3 regions of the Streptomyces sp. NPDC048337 genome follow, and region 2 is predicted to be linked to each of the others. Evidence: riboswitches for the same ligand, from Rfam matches in the RefSeq annotation. Region 2 holds a riboswitch; each other region holds the start of a gene.
The links. Region 2 has a riboswitch for cobalamin ahead of metE (5-methyltetrahydropteroyltriglutamate--homocysteine S-methyltransferase). Riboswitches for the same ligand answer to the same signal wherever they lie in the genome.
Positions count from the first base shown of each region.

Region 1: another riboswitch for cobalamin. It lies ahead of cobN (cobaltochelatase subunit CobN); the one in region 2 lies ahead of metE (5-methyltetrahydropteroyltriglutamate--homocysteine S-methyltransferase).
Region 3: another riboswitch for cobalamin. It lies ahead of ACGFYU_RS25870 (ribonucleoside-diphosphate reductase subunit alpha); the one in region 2 lies ahead of metE (5-methyltetrahydropteroyltriglutamate--homocysteine S-methyltransferase).

Region 1 is NZ_JBICYR010000008.1:5,457-9,705, reverse strand. Features, by position in the region: gene ACGFYU_RS15505 (precorrin-2 C(20)-methyltransferase) at 1-134, opposite strand, end outside; gene ACGFYU_RS15500 (precorrin-8X methylmutase) at 131-778, opposite strand; gene ACGFYU_RS15495 (cobalamin biosynthesis protein CobG) at 775-1,983, opposite strand; cobalamin riboswitch at 2,561-2,719, shown strand; gene cobN (cobaltochelatase subunit CobN) at 2,752-4,249, shown strand, end outside.
Region 2 is NZ_JBICYR010000005.1:165,703-169,951, reverse strand. Features, by position in the region: partial or broken gene metE (5-methyltetrahydropteroyltriglutamate--homocysteine S-methyltransferase) at 1-2,248, opposite strand, end outside; cobalamin riboswitch at 2,440-2,594, opposite strand; partial or broken gene ACGFYU_RS10850 (3-hydroxybutyryl-CoA dehydrogenase) at 2,676-3,541, opposite strand; gene aceB (malate synthase A) at 3,538-4,249, opposite strand, start outside.
Region 3 is NZ_JBICYR010000018.1:3,998-8,246, reverse strand. Features, by position in the region: gene ACGFYU_RS25870 (ribonucleoside-diphosphate reductase subunit alpha) at 1-1,675, opposite strand, end outside; cobalamin riboswitch at 1,816-1,947, opposite strand; gene ACGFYU_RS25865 (GNAT family N-acetyltransferase) at 1,992-2,492, opposite strand; gene ACGFYU_RS25860 (Uma2 family endonuclease) at 2,571-3,155, shown strand; gene ACGFYU_RS25855 (CstA-like transporter-associated (seleno)protein) at 3,210-3,404, opposite strand; gene ACGFYU_RS25850 (carbon starvation CstA family protein) at 3,404-4,249, opposite strand, start outside.

The sequences.
Region 1 (4,249 bases), on a different contig from region 2:
GCGATCGAGCGGCCGTGGCGGGCGCTGTGGTAGGCGACGACGTCCGCCTCTCCGATCACCTCGACGGCGCGCAGGGTCATCAGGGAGGGGTCGCCGGGCCCGAGCCCGACCCCGTACAGCTTTCCGGTGCTCATTCTTCCTCGCTCGCGATCGCGTTGACGGCGGCGGCCGCGATGGCGCTGCCGCCGCGGCGGCCCCGCACGATCAAGTGGTCGAGGGCCGAGGGGTGTTCGGCGAGGGCGTCCTTGGACTCGGCGGCGCCGATGAAGCCGACGGGGACGCCGATGACGGCGGCCGGGCGCGGCGCACCCTCCTCGATCATCTCCAGCAGCCGGAAGAGCGCGGTCGGCGCGTTGCCGACGGCGATCACCGAGCCCTCCAACAGGCCCCGGTCACGCCACACTTCGAGGGCGGCGGCACTGCGCGTGGTGCCCATCTTCGCGGCGAGCTCCGGCACGGCCGGGTCGGACAGAGTACAGATCACGTCGTTGCCGGCGGGCAGCCGCTTGCGGGTGACCCCGCTGGCGACCATCTGCACGTCGCACAGGATCGGCGCACCGGCGTGCAGCGCGGCGCGGGCGCGCAGCACGACGTCCGGGGTGTAGCCGAGGTCCTTGGGCAGGTCGGTCATCCCGCAGGCGTGAATCATGCGCACCGCGACGTGCGCGACGGAGGCGGGCAGCCCGGAGAGGTCCGCCTCGGCGCGGATCGTGGCAAAGGACTGGCGGTAGATCGCGGCGCCGTCCTTCTCGTACTCAAACACGGTGTACTCGCTCATTTCTTCACTGCGGGTTCGGACACGGGGGGTTGGTTGCGGGCGGCGGCGAGGGCCGCGGCGAGTTCATGGCGTGCCACCGGGTCCGCGCCGAGCCGGTACCCGTCGGGCGTGGCCACCAGGTCCACCCAGGCGGTGCCGCGCGGATGCCCGCAGCGGCGTTCGCAGCCGGACCAGTGCACCGGCAGCGGCCCCCGCGCCCGCTCGGCGACGGCCCGGGCGTCGGCGCGTACGTCGGCGAGGGACTTGGCGCAGCCGGGGCGGCCGGTGCAGGCGGTGACGGACTCCCAGGGGCTGTCGGGCGAGGTGACGAGCCCGGCGGGGCGGGCGGTGGTGTCGGTGACGAGGATGCTGCGCCAGGGCGTGATCCGCAGCTCGCCGGGCAGTTCCCGCCACTGGGCGGTGCTCAGCCGGCCGAGGGGGATGAGGACACAGAGCGCGTCCCCGTGCACACCGGCCGCGGGCGGATCCGCGTACGGGCGGGGCGCGTCGGCGACGTACCGCGCACGCATGCCGCGCGCCACGAGCCGATCGGCGAACTCGCTCCCCTCCAGGGAGTGTTCATGGGGCAACTCATCGACCCGCCAGGCCCGCGTCCCGGCGGCGGCCGCGGCGTCGAGGAAGTGGAGGGCGGCCTCCAGCCCGGCCCGCGCGGCGTCGGCGGCGGCCACCTCGACGGCGTCCGGCGCCGAGCCGAGCCGGACCAGCACCCGGCCGCCGGGCTGCGCGAGCAGGGTGACGTCGGGGTCGAGGGCGGCCACGTCCCCGCGCCCGTCGTCGACGGCGAACAGGAACCGGCCGGACAGGGCGGCGGCCTTCGGCTCGGCACAGAGCGCCGCGTCCAGCGCACGCACCGAGGCGGGATCGACCATCGGACCGGCGACGATGTTCCGAATCCGCTCATGGCTCGGCCAGGGCAGCAGCCCAACCGCGCCGAGCAGTTCGGCCAGCCCGCCGCCACAACCATCGGCGAGCCCGCGCAACTGCACGTTCCCGCGCGAGGTGAGCTCCAGATACCCGTCCCCGAACCGGTCGGCGGCCTCGGCGAGCGCGGCCGCCTGCGCGGCGTCGAGCAGCCCGCCGGGGATCCGGACCCGCGCCAGGTACCCGTCGTCGGCCGCGTGCAGACGCAGCGCTCCGGGGCAGGCGTCACCGCGCTCCCGTATGACGGGTTCGTCCCGCGATGCGGCGGAAGGGGGCTGGGGCATGGCGGCGAGCATACCCACGATTCCCCTCCCCCGACCTGTGTCCGTCACCACCCCGCCCGCCGGGGTCGGGGCCGGGGTGGGGTGTCGTCCGGGGCTAAAACGAGATGAATTCGGCGCACGCCGCCGCCCGACACCTCACACGCGGAGCAGGCGCCGAACATCGAAGCCCGCCCCGGACGACACCCCACCCCGGCCCCGACCCCGGCCCACCCGGCCGGTGGCCGCCCCAAGAACCCCGCCCCACAACCCGCACCCACCCAACCACACCACCCACACCCAGCCCCGCCGGCGTTCGAGGCGCGGGGCCCGGGGCAGAGCCCCGATCCGTAAGCCGCACCCACCCAGCCACACCACCCACACCCAGCCCCGCCGGCGTTTGAGGCGCGGGGCCCGGGGCAGAGCCCCGGCAACGGAGCCGCACCCGACATCAACCCGCCAACGCCAGCGCGAGCGCAACGGCACCCGACATCAACCCGCCAACGCCAGCGCGAGCGCAACGGCACCCGGAACCCACCCGCCCACGCCAGCGCGAGCGCCCCGACGCCACCACCCCCACTCCCGGCCAGGGAAAAGGCCCCCTAAGATGACCTTCCGGCGGACCACACGGCCCGCCGTCGCCGAGGACGGCGACATGGGAGGAAGCCCGGTGCGATTCCGGCGCGGTCCCGCCACTGTGAACCCGGCAGCCAACGGCCGAAGGGTGAGTCAGGAACTCCCGCTGTCCTCACTGCCCGGGGCGCGGAAACCCCGAGGAAGGCCTGCCGCCGCATGATCCTGCTGCTGTCGACGTCCGACACCGATCTGCTCAGCGCCCGCGCGGCGAACACGGCGGACGGCCCCGTCCCGTACCGGTTCGCGAACCCCTCCCGCCTTCCCCTCGACGACCTCCCCGGCCTCCTCGACGGAGTCGACCTGGTCGTCGTACGCCTCCTCGGCGGCCTCCGCGCCTGGCAGGAGGGCCTCGACCTGCTCCTCGCCCCCGGCCAGACCCGCCCGGTCGTGGTCCTGACCGGCGAACAGGCCCCGGACGCCCAGCTGATGGAGGCCTCCACGGTCCCCATCGGCATCGCCGCCGAGGCGCACGGCTACCTCGCGCACGGCGGCCCCGCCAACCTCGACCAGCTGGCCCGCTTCCTCTCGGACACGGTCCTCCTCACCGGCCACGGCTTCGAGCCCCCCGCCGCCGCCCCCACCTGGGGCCCCCTGGACCGCACCGCGCGGACCACGCGTCCGGCGGACGGCAGCCCGACCGTCGCCGTGCTCTACTACCGCGCGCACCAGATGAGCGGCAACACCGCCTTCGTGCACGCCCTGTCCGAGGCCATCGAGGCCAAGGGCGCGCAGGCGCTCCCCCTCTACGTCTCCTCCCTCCGCACCCCGGAGCCGGAGCTGCTCGCCGCCCTCGACGGGGTCGACGCCGTCGTCACCACCGTCCTCGCGGCCGGCGGCACCCGCCCCGCCACCGCCTCCGCCGGCGGGGACGACGAGTCCTGGGACGCGGGCGCCCTCGCCGCGCTCGGCGTGCCGATCCTCCAGGCCCTCTGCCTGACCGGCTCCCGCTCCACCTGGGAGGAGAACGACGAGGGCCTGTCCCCCCTCGACGCCGCCACCCAGGTCGCCGTGCCCGAGTTCGACGGCCGTCTGATCACCGTCCCGTTCTCCTTCAAGGAGCTCGACGAGGACGGCCTGCCCGCCTACGTGGCCGACCCCGAGCGGGCCGCCCGGGTCGCCGGTATCGCCGTACGCCACGCCCGCCTGCGCCACATCGAACGCCGCGACAAGCGAATCGCCCTCGTCCTCTCCGCGTACCCCACCAAGCACTCCCGTATCGGCAATGCGGTCGGCCTCGACACCCCGGCCAGCGCGGTGGAACTGCTCCGCACGCTCATCGCCGAGGGCTACGACTTCGGCCCCGTCACGGACATCCCCGGCCTGGTCTCAGGCGACGGCGACGAGCTGATCCGCGCCCTGATCGAGGCCGGAGGCCACGACCAGGACTGGCTGACCGAGGAGCAGCTGGCCCGCAACCCGGTCCGCATCCCGGCCGCCGACTACCGCCGCTGGTTCGCCGAACTCCCCGCCGAACTCCGCGAGAGCGTGGAGCAACACTGGGGCGAAGCCCCGGGCACCATGTTCGTGGACCACTCATCAAACCCCGAGGGCGACATCGTCCTGGCGGCCCTGCGCCGCGGGAACCTCCTCATCCTCATCCAGCCGCCCCGCGGCTTCGGCGAGAACCCGATCGCGATCTACCACGACCCGGACC
Region 2 (4,249 bases):
CTCGGGCCAGCCGCGGGTCTTCAGGCCGCAGTCGGGATTGACCCACAGCCGCTCGGCCGGGATCGCCTCAAGCCCCTTGCGCAGCAGGGCCGCCGCCTCGTCGGCCGAGGGGACGCGCGGCGAGTGGATGTCCCATACGCCGGGGCCGACCTCGCGCGGGTAGCCCGCGCCCGCGAGTTCGTCCGCCACCTGCATGTGGGAGCGGGCGGCCTCCAGGCTGATGACGTCGGCGTCGAGGTCGTCGATGGCCCGCAGGATGTCGCCGAACTCGGCGTAGCACATGTGGGTGTGGATCTGGGTCTCCGGCCGGACCCCGCTCGTGGTGAGCCGGAACGACTCGGTGGCCCAGGCCAGGTACTCCGTGTGCCCGTCGGCCCGCAGCGGCAGCGTCTCGCGCAGGGCGGGCTCGTCCACCTGGATCACCGAAGTCCCCGCCGCTTCCAGGTCGTTCACCTCGTCCCGCAGGGCCAGCGCGATCTGGCGCGCGGTGTCGCCGAGCGGCTGGTCGTCGCGTACGAAGGACCAGGCGAGCATGGTGACCGGGCCGGTCAGCATCCCCTTGACGGGACGGCCCGTCTGCGCCTGGGCGTACGAGGTCCAGCGGACGGTCATCGGGTCGGGCCGGGAGATGTCGCCGGCGAGGACCGGCGGGCGGACGTAGCGCGTCCCGTACGACTGGACCCAGCCGTGCTGGGTCGCCAGGTAGCCGGTGAGCTGCTCGGCGAAGTACTGGACCATGTCGTTGCGTTCGGGCTCCCCGTGCACGAGGACGTCGATGCCGGCCTTCTCCTGGAAGGCGAGGACCTCGCGGATCTCAGCCTTGATGCGCTCCTCGTAGCCGTCCCTGTCGATGCGGCCGGCGCGCAGGTCGGCGCGGGCGGTGCGCAGGTCCGGGGTCTGCGGGAAGGAGCCGATCGTGGTGGTGGGCAGCGGAGGCAGGCGCAGATGGGCCCGCTGGGCGGTGGCCCGGTCGGCGTAGGGCTGCGGACGGCGGGCATCGGCCGCGGTGGTCGCGTCGGCGCGGGCCCGTACGGCGGGATCGCGGGTGATCGCCGAGCTGGCGCGGGAGGCCAGGTCGGCCCGGTTGGCGGCGAGTTCGGCCGCGATGGCGTCGGTGCCCTGGGCCAGGCCGCGGGCCAGCGTGGTGATCTCGGCGGTCTTCTGCCGGGCGAAGGCCAGCCAGCGGCGGACCTGCGGGTCGATGTCGCGTTCGGCGGCGGCGTCCAGTGGGACGTGCAGCAGGGAGCAGGACGCGGCCACGTCGACCCGGTCGGCGAGGCCCAGCAGCGTGCCCAGCGTGGCGAGGGACTTCGCGTAATCGTTGATCCAGATGTTGCGGCCGTTGACCACGCCCGCGACCAGGCGCTTGCCGGGCAGGCCGCCCGCGGCTGCGAGATCGGCGAGGTTGCCGGCGGCCCGCTCGGTGAAGTCCAGGGCCAGGCCCTCGACGGGCGCCTTGGCGAGCACCGGCAGGGCCTCGCCCAGCCGGTCGAAGTAGGAGGCGACCAGCAGCTTGGGCCGGTCGGTGAGCGCGCCGAGCTCGCGGTAGGCGCGGGCCGCGGCGCCCAGGTCGGCCGGGGTCCGGTCCTGGACGAGGGCGGGCTCGTCCAGTTGCACCCACTCGGCGCCGGCGGCCCGCAGGTCGGAGAGGACCCGCGCGTAGACGGGCAGCAGCCGGTCGAGCAGGGTCAGCGGCTGGAAGCCGGGGGCGACGCCCGGGGCCGGCTTGGCCAGCAGCAGGTAGGTGATCGGGCCGACGAGCACGGGCCGGGCGGTCAGCCCGAGGGCCAGGGCCTCGCGCAGCTCCGCGACCTGCTTGGCGGAGTCGGCGGTGAAGGCGGTGTCGGGGCCGAGTTCGGGGACCAGATAGTGGTAGTTGGTGTCGAACCACTTGGTCATCTCCAGCGGAGCCACGTCCTGGGTGCCGCGGGCCATCGCGAAGTAGCCGTCGAGGGCGTCGGAGGCGAGCGCCGCCCGGTGTCGGGCGGGGACGGCGCCGACCATCACGCTGGTGTCCAGTACGTGGTCGTAGTACGAGAAGTCGCCGGTCGGCACCTCCGTGATGCCGGCCTCGGCGAGCTGGCGCCAGTTCGAGCGGCGCAGGTCCGGCGGTGCGGTGGAGGGCCTCGGCGGTGACGCGGCCCTTCCAGTAGCCCTCGACGGCCTTCTTCAGTTCGCGGTTCTGCCCCTGCCGCGGGTAGCCGTACACGGTGGGCTGTACTGCCGCGGCTGCGGACTTGTCTGTCACGGAACTCTCCTTCGCGAGCGTGTCTCCATGGACCCGGTGAGGGCCGAGGGCGCGAAGGGGTGCCGGAACGGGCGGACCGCCGGATCGCGTACGCCTGGGTACGCGACGGGAGATCCGCCCGATGTGCACGCCGACCCGCCCACGAGGTCACCGGGAAACCGTGCGCGGTCGTTCGCGCACGGGCAACGGGCAGGTCTTCGGACTCGCGGGCACACCGACCTCTTCACGAGGCGGCACCTACTGGCCGTCGCTTCCCAGGACCGGTTCCGGTCCCAGTGCGTATGACGGCGGTCGTTCCCACTCACCGCTGCGGGGCAGTCCCGGATTCCCACCGGGTTCCCTCTTACGACGCGTCCCGCCATGGGGGTCCCCCCAAGCCGTTCAGGCCATGGGGGAGGACGGGGGCGAACCAGCTGCGTTCGCAAGCCTACCCGGTGTAGGTGTGGAATCCACGACCCGATTTCCGGCCCAACAATCCCGCCTGCACCATCCGTTGGAGCAGCGGCGGCGGGGCGTACAGCGGCTCCTTGAACTCCTCGTACATCGAGTCGGCGATGGCGGCGACGGTGTCCAGACCGATCAGGTCGGCGAGTTTGAGCGGGCCCATGGGGTGGGCGCAGCCCAGTTCCATGCCCGCGTCGATGTCGGCGGGCGTGGCGTATCCGGATTCGGCCATGCGCACGGCCGAGAGCAGATAGGGGACGAGGAGGCTGTTTACGACGAAGCCGGCCCGGTCCGTGGAGTGGATGGCGTTCTTGCCCAGAGTGTCGCGGGCGAAGGACTCCACCGTGCGCACGGTCTCCGTGGAGGTGTGCAGGGAGGAGACGATCTCCACCAGGGGCAGGACGGGAACGGGGTTGAAGAAGTGCAGGCCCACGACCCGGTCGGCGCGCCCCGTGGCCATGCCCAGGCGCATGATCGGGATGGCGGAGGTGTTGGACGCGAGGACGGCCTCCGGGTCTTCGACGATCTTGTCGAGCGCGGTGAACAGCTCCGTCTTGACCTCGGCGCCCTCGGTGACGGCCTCGATGACGAGACGGCGGTCCGCGAGCTCGTCGAGGTCGGCCGTGAAGACGAGGCGGGCGAGGGCGTGCTCGGCGGAGAGACGGTCGAGTTTCCCGCGCTGGACAGCCCGTTCCAGGGAGACCGCGACGCGTTCGCGGCCGCCCGGGCGGCGGTGGCGTCGGCCTCGCAGACGAGGGTGTCGAGCCCGGCGAGGGCGCACACCTCGGCGATGCCGGCGCCCATCAGGCCGCCACCGACGACTCCGACCCGGCTGAGGGGGCTGGTCATGAGCGTGCCTCCGTACGGCGGACGAGGTGGCGGGCGTAGGCCCCGGGGGTGAAGAAGGGCGGCAGGGTGGGACCGAGGGCGGTCTCCTCCAGGATCCGGCGGGCCGCGGCCACCTCGGCGCCGGGCTGTTCCGCGGCGAGCGCCGCGCACTCGGAGTCGAGCAGGCCGAGGACCTCCTCGCGGGTGACGGCGCGATGGCGCAGCCACTGCCAGAGCTGCACCCGGGCGATCTCGGCGGTGGCCGCGTCCTCCATCAGCCCGTACAGGGCGACCGCTCCGCGCCCGCGCAGCCAGGCGTCGAAGTACCGCAGCGCGACGGCGACGTTGGCGCGCACGCCGTCCGGGGTCGGCGAGCCGCCGACCCGGCGCACCGAGAGCAGGTCGCAGGCCCGGACGGCGACGTCGCCGCGGGTGCGGTCCAGCTGGTGCGGCCGGTCGCCGAGGACCGCGTCGAAGGCGTCCCGGCAGACCGGGACCAGGCCCGGGTGGGCCACCCAGGAGCCGTCGAAGCCGTCCTCGGCCTCCCGCTCCTTGTCCAGCCGGACCCTGGCCAGCGCGGCCTCGTGGGCGGCCGGGTCCTTGCCGGGGACGTGGGCGGCCATGCCGCCGATGGCGTGGGCGCCGCGCTTGTGGCAGGTGCGGACGAGGAGTTCGGTGTACGCCCGCATGAACGGGGCGGTCATGGTGACCCGGTCCCGGTCGGGGAGG
Region 3 (4,249 bases), on a different contig from region 2:
GCTCGGCGAGGTCGCAGGAGGCCTCGTACGCGGCCAGCATGATCCGCTCGGAGATCTTCGTCGACAGGGCCTTCGCCTCGGGGGAGTCGAAGGGGAGCCGCAGCTTGAAGAAGACGTCCTGGAGGCCCATCGCGCCCAGGCCCACCGGACGCCACTTGGCGTTGGAGCGGCCGGCCTGCTCGGTCGGGTAGAAGTTGATGTCCACGACGCGGTCGAGGAAGGTGACCGCCGTGCGGACGGTCTCGTCCAGGCGCTCCCAGTCCAGCTCCCCGTCGGCCACGAAGGCGCCCAGGTTGACCGAGCCGAGGTTGCAGACGGCGGTCTCGCCGTCGTTGGTGACCTCGATGATCTCGGTGCAGAGGTTGGAGGAGTGGACCACCGTGCCGGGCAGCGCGGTCTGGTTCGCGGTCCGGTTGGAGGCGTCCTTGAAGGTCATCCAGCCCTGGCCGGTCTGCGCGAGGGTGCGCATCATGCGGCCGTACAGGTCGCGGGCCGGCATGGTCTTCTTCGCGAGCCCGGCCGCCTCGGCCTTGACGTAGGCGGCGTCGAAGTCCGCGCCGTACAGGTCGACCAGCTCGGGGACGTCGGCCGGGGAGAACAGCGACCAGTCGGCGTCGGCGTTCACGCGGCGCATGAACTCGTCCGGGATCCAGTGGGCGAGGTTCAGGTTGTGCGTGCGGCGCTGGTCCTCGCCGGTGTTGTCGCGGAGCTCCAGGAACTCCTCGATGTCCGCGTGCCAGGTCTCCAGGTAGACGGCGGCGGCGCCCTTGCGGCGGCCGCCCTGGTTCACGGCGGCGACGGAGGCGTCGAGGGTCTTCAGGAACGGCACGATGCCGTTGGAGTGGCCGTTCGTACCGCGGATCAGCGAACCGCGGGCGCGGATGCGGGAGTACGAGAGGCCGATGCCGCCGGCGTGCTTGGAGAGGCGGGCGACCTGGTGGTAGCGGTCGTAGATCGAGTCGAGCTCGTCCAGCGGGGAGTCCAGCAGGTAGCAGGAGGACATCTGCGGGTGCCGGGTGCCGGAGTTGAAGAGCGTGGGGGAGGACGGCAGGTAGTCGAGGCGGCTCATCAGCCGGTAGAGGGAGGCGACTTCCTCGACGGCGCGCACGCTCTCGTCCTCCGCGAGGCCGCAGGCCACGCGCAGCATGAAGTACTGCGGGGTCTCGATGACCTGGCGGGTGATCGGGTGGCGCAGCAGGTAGCGGCTGTGCAGGGTGCGCAGGCCGAAGAAGCCGAAGCGGTCGTCGGCGCCCTCGGCGAGGGTGTGCTCCACCAGCGCGTCGAGGCGGCTCGCGTGGATCCGTACGAACTCGGCCGTGCGGTCGGCGATGAGGCCCTCGCGGTGGCCGACCTCGACGGAGGTGGAGAAGGAGGTGGCACCCTGGCCCGCGGCCTCGTCGGCCACGGCCAGCGTCAGCAGCCGGGCGGCGAGCTTGGAGTACGCCGGGTCCTCGGAGATCAGGCCGGCGGCGGACTCGGTGGCCAGCCCGCGCAGTTCGGCCTCGTCGGCGGCGGAGCTGCGGCCGCGCAGCGCGGCGGCGGCCACCCGGCCGGGGTCGGTGTCGGGGAGGTCGGCCGTCAGCTCGGTGAGGGTACGCAGCAGCGTGGCCCCCGGGCCCTCGGTGTTGTCGCCAGAAGTGGACTCGGCGCGCGGTGCGGAAGGCGCGATGGTCACGGCGGGAGCTCTCCCTCGCTCGGCCCGGCGTCGGTGGGCAGGGCACGGGGAGGCGCATGCGGGCGTGGCAGGTACGCGTACACCGCATGGCGTCCACCGGCCCAACCGCGAGGCCCGGACGTATCGGCACCCGGTTCGGTCGAGCCGGGCGCACCGTCGGCAGGTCTTCGGACTTGCGAGTACACCGATGGGTGTACTTCATACCGTTGCGGGACAGTTCCGGATTCACACCGGATTCCCCTGCGGCGACAGCGAGCATGAGCATACATGTGGGGGCCGCCTCGTGTGTGACCCCCTAGATGTTGTGTCGCCGCGGCTACAGTTCGAGACCGTACGTAAGCAGAGTGAGGCCGGGGAAGGGCTCCCAGTCCCGCGCGGGGGTCCGTACGAAGCCGAGGCGTTCGTAGATCCGGTGGGCGGCCGGCATGTCGTCCGACGTGGACAGCACGAGGTGCCGTACGCCGTCGAGGGCCCGGGCGCGGTCGATGCAGGCCCGCACGAGCGCCTCGCCGGCCCCCTGCCCGCGGCCCTCCCGGGCGACGGCCAGCATCCGGAACTCCGCCTCTCCCTCCCCGGCGATGTCGCAGTACGCGCTGCCTGGCGGGGCGAAGGCCACACCGCCGAGCAGCCGGCCGTCGCTGCGCGCGGCGACGAGTATCTCGCTGTGGGCGGCCCGCCCGGCCACGTCCCGCAGCCGGGCGAGGTACGGGTCCTCCTCGCCGTAGGTGAGCAGCCCGTCCCCGAGGTAGGCCCGCGCGGTGATCTCCCCGAGCTCCTCGTATTCCTCCGGCAGCGCTTCCCTGATCACGATGTCCATGCGGTCGAGTGTGCCGGACGCCTGTCGGTGCCCGGCGCTATCGTCGGAGACAGCACCGTCGAGGAAGGCGAGCGAGGCATGAGCGTCATGACCGAACGTCCCCACCTGTCGACCGAGTCCTTCGAGCACCTGGCCCGCATAGCCGCCCGCGAGGAAGAGGGGCTGCGACTGGAATTCATCGGTGGGGTGCTGAGGAGCAAGGCCATGCCAGACGGGGACCACGGGCGGATCATCGTGTGGCTGTCCCGGATCTGTATGCAGCACCACCCGGACTTCTGGCTGCACCAAGGGCAGGGGATCAAGGCGGAACAGTACCGGGAGGGCCGCGCGATTCCGGACGGGGTTCTGGCGCACGAGGACGCGTTCGTCGGGCAGGGTGACTGGGCGGAACCGGGCCCGATCCTGATGGCCGTCGAGGTGACCTCGTGGGACTCCGACACCGAGCAGCGTGACCGGGTCGAGAAGCCGCGCGCTTATGCGGAGACCGGCATCCCCGTCTACCTGCTCATCGACCGGCTCAAGTGCCAGGTGCTCGTCCACAGCGACCCGGACGGCGGCCGCTACGAGACCGTGCGCACCGTTCCCTTCGGCAGGGAGGTCAAGCTTCCCGACCCCGTCGGCATCACCCTCCAGACCGAGCGCCTCAAGGACTGGGTGCGCTGACCCCGCACGCGCCGAAGGGCCCCGCCGGGGAACGGCGGGGCCCTTCGTACGTGTTCAGCAGCAGCGGAAGCCCTCGCGGGGGTCCGCCTCGCGCGAGTCCGTGCGGGCCCGTTCGAAGGCGCGCCGGGTCAGGACCTCGGCGGCCGGGTCGTGGGAGCGGGCGTGGGCGACGTAGCGGTCGTACGCCGCCTCGCCCGAGAACTCCCGTACGTAGTACCGGGCCCGCGCCAGCGCGCTGCGCACGCTCATCAGGCCACCGGCTCCTTCGGGCGCCCGCCGCCCGAGTCGAGGCCCGCCGTGGCGAGCTCCGCCCGCTCCTCGGCGGTCGGGATCAGCCCGGCCGGGGCGATGATCTTCGACTCGGTCCACGGGACCTCGGAGAGCTTCACGGACTCGGGGCTGCTGATGGCCTTGAAGCAGGTCCGGGCCGCGTCCGCCAGCACGATGATGATCAGGAGCGCGAACAGCGCGGACAGCGCGCCGTCCACCGTGGCGTTGGTGACCACGGTGTGCATGTCGTCCATGTTCTTCGCGGGCGGCAGCACCTTCCCCGCGTCGATCCCGCTCTGGTACTTGTCGCGCTGGGCGAAGAAGCCGACCTTCACGTCCTCCGAGAAGATCTTCTGGTAGCTCGCGGTGAGCGTGACGGCCACGTCCCACGCCAGCGGAACGCCCGTCACCCAGGCCCACTTCAGCCGGCCGGACTTGACCAGCAGCGTGGTGCAGACGGCCAGGGCCACGGCCGCGAGCAGCTGGTTCGCGATGCCGAACAGCGGGAAGAGCTGGTTGATGCCGCCCAGCGGGTCCTTGATGCCGACCCACAGGAAGTAGCCCCAGCCGCCGACGACGATGGCGCTCGCCAGCCAGACGCCCGGCTTCCAGCTGACGTTCTTGAAGGACTTGTGCACGTTGCCGAGGGTGTCCTGGAGCATGAACCGCCCGACGCGGGTGCCCGCGTCGACCGTCGTCAGGATGAACAGCGCCTCGAACATGATGGCGAAGTGGTACCAGAAGGCCTTCATGCCGGCGCCGCCGATGACGGCCGAGAAGATCTCCGACATTCCGAGTGCGAAGGTCGGCGCGCCGCCCGTACG